2 regions of the Isoalcanivorax indicus genome follow, and region 1 is predicted to be linked to the other one. Evidence: predicted binding sites of a transcription regulator. Region 1 holds the regulator's gene; the other holds the start of a gene.
What was found. The regulator LexA, encoded in region 1, represses DNA repair genes until DNA is damaged. The targets are predictions, from matches to a motif close to TACTGTNTANNTANACAGTA.
Positions count from the first base shown of each region.

Region 2: recA (recombinase RecA) is a predicted target of LexA. The motif match lies at 1,099-1,118, and genes of this name have one in related genera.

Region 1 covers NZ_QGMP01000001.1:1,325,344-1,327,544, reverse strand. The annotation lists gene DKW65_RS06130 (universal stress protein) at 1-181, shown strand, start outside; gene DKW65_RS06125 (cyclic nucleotide-binding domain-containing protein) at 185-844, opposite strand; gene lexA (transcriptional repressor LexA) at 1,013-1,621, shown strand; gene DKW65_RS06115 (DUF1499 domain-containing protein) at 1,671-2,174, shown strand; gene DKW65_RS06110 (TatD family hydrolase) at 2,183-2,201, shown strand, end outside.
Region 2 covers NZ_QGMP01000001.1:1,105,587-1,107,787, reverse strand. The annotation lists gene recA (recombinase RecA) at 1-1,034, opposite strand, end outside; gene DKW65_RS05150 (CinA family protein) at 1,180-1,704, opposite strand; gene DKW65_RS05145 (AraC family transcriptional regulator) at 1,895-2,201, shown strand, end outside.

The sequences.
Region 1 (2,201 bases):
TGTGGAGCTGGGCTCCATCGAGAAGACCATCCAGGACAAGGCCGACGCCCTGGGCGCCGACCTGATCGTTGTCGGCAGCCACACCCGCACCGGACTCGCCCTGCTGCTGGGTTCGACGGCACGCGGTGTGGTGCCCGGCGCCCATTGCGACGTGCTGGCGGTGAAGATCGCCCGCAAGTAAGGCTCAGGTCAGTTGCATGGCCCCGCCCTGTGTGGGCGTTTCATTCCAGCGGCACAGCAACTCTGCCAGCATGTGCGCCTGGCCATGCAGTGCTTCCAGTTCCGCATCCGTACCCCGCTCCCCCGTGTACATCGGCACCTTGCGCAGCAGGCTGACCACCTCGTGATCCGGGTCTTGCATGCGGTTCACTTCCAGGGTCCAGCGGATGTTGTGCACCAGCATGTGATAGAAAGACAGCTTGGTTTCCAGTGAAAACACACTGAAGTCACGGATGTTGCTGAAAAAGACATAGTCGATGCGCGCCAGCACCGCCTCGCGAGTCGCGTCATCCACCCGGATGGTGGCGCTGCGCGGTGTTTCGCGGAGCATGGCCAGGGTGCCGAACACCTCGCCCGGCGAGATGTAGTTGAGCACCTGCTCACGCTGCTGCGGCTGCTCCGCCATCACCGCCAGCTGCCCGCGTAACAGAAAATACAGACAGTTGTCGCCATCCCCCTGACGAATGACCGTGTCCCCCGGACCCGCGACCAGCACCTCGCAATGGGCCAGTAACGCATCAAACTGCTGCGCATCCTGACGCAGCACCTCATTGAAGAAAGGCACCCCTGCCAGCAACCCCTTGATGCGGTGCAACGGCCAGGTCGTGCTATCTGCCTGCTTCATTCCCCCTCCAGCTCGTGCAAATCGATGCCAATCCTAGTCGCCACCGGGAACGACGGCAACGCTCAGCCGACATGCGTACACCCCTGACGACAAGCTGTCCAAAAAACACTGTTCTTTTCGACAGTCATCATGCTAGGATCAGGACAGATACGTGCCAGAGGACAGGTTATGAGCGACAAACTGACATTTCGACAGCAGCAGGTGCTGGACTGTATTCGCCAGTTTCTCTCTGATACCGGCATGGCCCCGACCCGGGCCGAGCTGGCGGCGGAAATGGGCTTCCAGTCGAAGAATGCCGCCTCAGATCACCTGCGCGCTCTGGAACGCAAGGGCTATGTCCGCCTGCATAATGACCGCTCCCGGGGCATCCAGTTGCTGGACGCCGCCCTGTGGCCCGATGATGAACTGCCTGTCGTCGGCAAGGTCGCCGCAGGCCTGCCCATCGAAGCCATAGAGAACGTGGAACGCAGCGTGCCAGTGCCCCAGGGCCTGTTTCGCCAGCGCCCCACCTACCTGCTGCGAGTCCAGGGCGACAGCATGAAGGATGTCGGCATCCTCGATGGTGACCTGATTGCCGTGCGCAAGTCCCAGACCGCCCGCGACGGCCAGATCGTGGTCGCACGCATTGACGACGACGTCACGGTAAAGACCCTCAAATTGAGCAATGGCAAGGCCGCCCTGCTGCCCGCCAACGAGGATTACTCGCCGATTATCGTGGGCGAGGATCAGTTGGTGATCGAAGGCATCTTTGTCGGCCTGATTCGCGACGTTCACTAGATATGGCCGCATGCTGTCGGTCATAAGGGCACCTGAGAGGGCACCTGATATGCGGACAACCTGCTCGTCATTCGATACACGTCCATTCGCCATGCTGGTGATGGCTCTGGTGACCACGCTCATGATGATGTCGACACCCGCACGGGCCGACACCCCACAGGCCCGGGGCAACGCCATGCATGAAGCCCTGCCCGCCTGCCCCGATGCCCCTCATTGCGTATCCAGCCTGGAAACCCGGGAAGACCGGCAGGTGGCCCCGCTGCGCGGCGGCGATAGCCTCGCCAGTGCTGAAGCACGCCTGACGGCCCTGCTCGATGAGCTGCCCCGCGTTGACTGGACTCGCATCGTGACCGGCGACGCGATACATATCCATGCCGTGTTCCGGACTCGCCTGATGCGCTTCAGGGATGATGTGAACTTCTGGATTCAGCCAGACGGCATGATTCAGGTGCGCTCCTCGTCACGTATCGGCTACCACGACATGGGCGCCAACCGTCGCCGCGTCGAACAACTGCGCGAAGCGCTTGAGACTGCCCCGCACGCTGCGGAATAATGCGCGCCATGCGCGCACATGATCCGA
Region 2 (2,201 bases), 220 kb from region 1:
GACTCAGCAGCTTCGACCTCCACAGCCGCCTCACCTTTGGAGGCGAGGGGTGGCAGCAACTGGGTCCGAATCTGCGCTTCGATCTCTTTGGTGATCTCCTGATTGTCGCGCAGGAAATCACAGGCGTTCTGCTTGCCCTGACCGATCTTGTCGCCCTTGTAGGCGTACCAGGCGCCGGACTTGTCCACCAGACCGAGCTGCACGCCCATATCCAGGATTTCACCCAGATTGTTGATGCCGCTGCCGTAGAGGATCTGGAATTCGGCTTGCTTGAACGGCGGCGAGACCTTGTTCTTGACCACTTTGACCCGGGTCTCGTTGCCCACCACTTCGTCGCCTTGCTTGACCGCGCCGATGCGACGGATGTCCAGGCGCACAGAGGAGTAGAACTTGAGGGCGTTACCGCCGGTGGTGGTTTCGGGGTTGCCGAACATGACGCCGATCTTCATGCGGATCTGGTTGATAAAGATCACCAGACAGTTGGCGTTCTTCACCGAGCCAGTGATCTTGCGCAGCGCCTGGCTCATCAGACGAGCCTGCACGCCGACGTGATGGTCGCCCATCTCGCCTTCGATTTCTGCTTTCGGCACCAGGGCCGCTACGGAATCCACCACCACCATGTCCACGGCGCCGGAGCGCACCAGCATGTCGGTGATTTCCAGGGCCTGCTCACCGGTATCCGGCTGGGACACGATCAGATCGGCCACGTTGACGCCCAGCTTCTCGGCGTAATCCGGGTCCAGGGCGTGCTCGGCATCAATAAAGGCACAGGTGGCCCCCTGCTTCTGGGCCTGGGCAATGGTGGACAGCGTCAGTGTGGTTTTACCGGAGGACTCAGGGCCGTAGATCTCGACAATCCGGCCTTTCGGCAGGCCGCCAATGCCCAGTGCCACATCCAGCCCCAGGGAGCCCGTGGAAATGGACGGCATGCGCTCGCGCTTCTGATCGCCCATGCGCATGACGGAACCCTTGCCGAACTGACGCTCGATCTGGGCCAGGGCGGCCCCCAGGGCCTTCGTCTTGTTGTCATCCATTGCCGAATCCTCGTCTGATCTGTGTGGGATGAGCCGTGCTGCGAAAGACTGACCGTAACGCCAGCACTGACTTAATGAACAGTATTCTGCCTGTGTCCTGCCAACCCTGCAACCCCTTGGCCAAACACCCGCCCAACACGGGTATTCAGGCGGCAGGGACGCGGGCGATGATGCCTTCCAGCGCTGTAATCACGGTGGCCGCGCGAACCGCGGCACGGTCGCCGTCAAATACCTGGCACGCGACCTCGGTGCCCTGCCCGCGCCGCGCCCAGGCGAACCAGACCGTGCCCACCGGCTTGTCGGCACTGCCGCCATCCGGCCCGGCGATGCCGCTGACCGCCACGGCGATATTCACCGGGCTACGGGCCAGCACGCCCTCGGCCATGGCCCGCACCGTCGCTTCGCTGACCGCGCCGTGGGTCGCCAGCACCGTCTCGGGCACGCCGAGCAGCCGCATCTTGGCCTCGTTGGAATAGGTCACGAAGCCGGAATCCAGCCAGCCGGAGCTCCCGGCGATATCGGTGACCGCTGCGGCAATGCCGCCACCGGTGCAGGACTCCGCCGTGGCCATTGTCCAGCCTGCTGCTTTCAGTGCAAGCCCGGTTCGCCGGGCCAGGTCGTCGCAGGTCAGCTCGTCGTGCGCCGGGTTGTTGTACATGGTGCCTCGCATCTCGATACTCCAGACCGGAAGAAGCATAACCCGTGCCGCCAGACGCGTATGCAGGAAATCAGCTCGTCCTGATGTCAGCCTTTTCTGGCACGAAATGTTTATTCACTGGCCGCTTCGGCGTAGTGCATTGCCCTCCCCGAGTGGCTATCTTTTGAGCAGAGCGTCGCTTCAACCGGGAACCTGCAGCGCCATGACACCTTACAGCCCGCGCAGCCGCGGCGACACGACGGCGGCCGCAGACCAGCGCATTCTGATGGCCCGTCTGGTGCGTCACCTCACCGACCGCGCGACCGAACTCGGCATCGACACAGGCGCCGCCCTGAAGGCAGCAGGCCTGGGTACCGCGAACTGGGATGATCCACGTCATACCGTGGCCGTCCGGCAGCTGGAAGCGTTGCTGGACCATCTCCTTCATACCAGCGGTGAGCAGCAACTCGGCTTGCGCATCGCCGAAGCCGCCACGCCGGAGGCATTCGGTGTGGTCGGGTATATCCGCC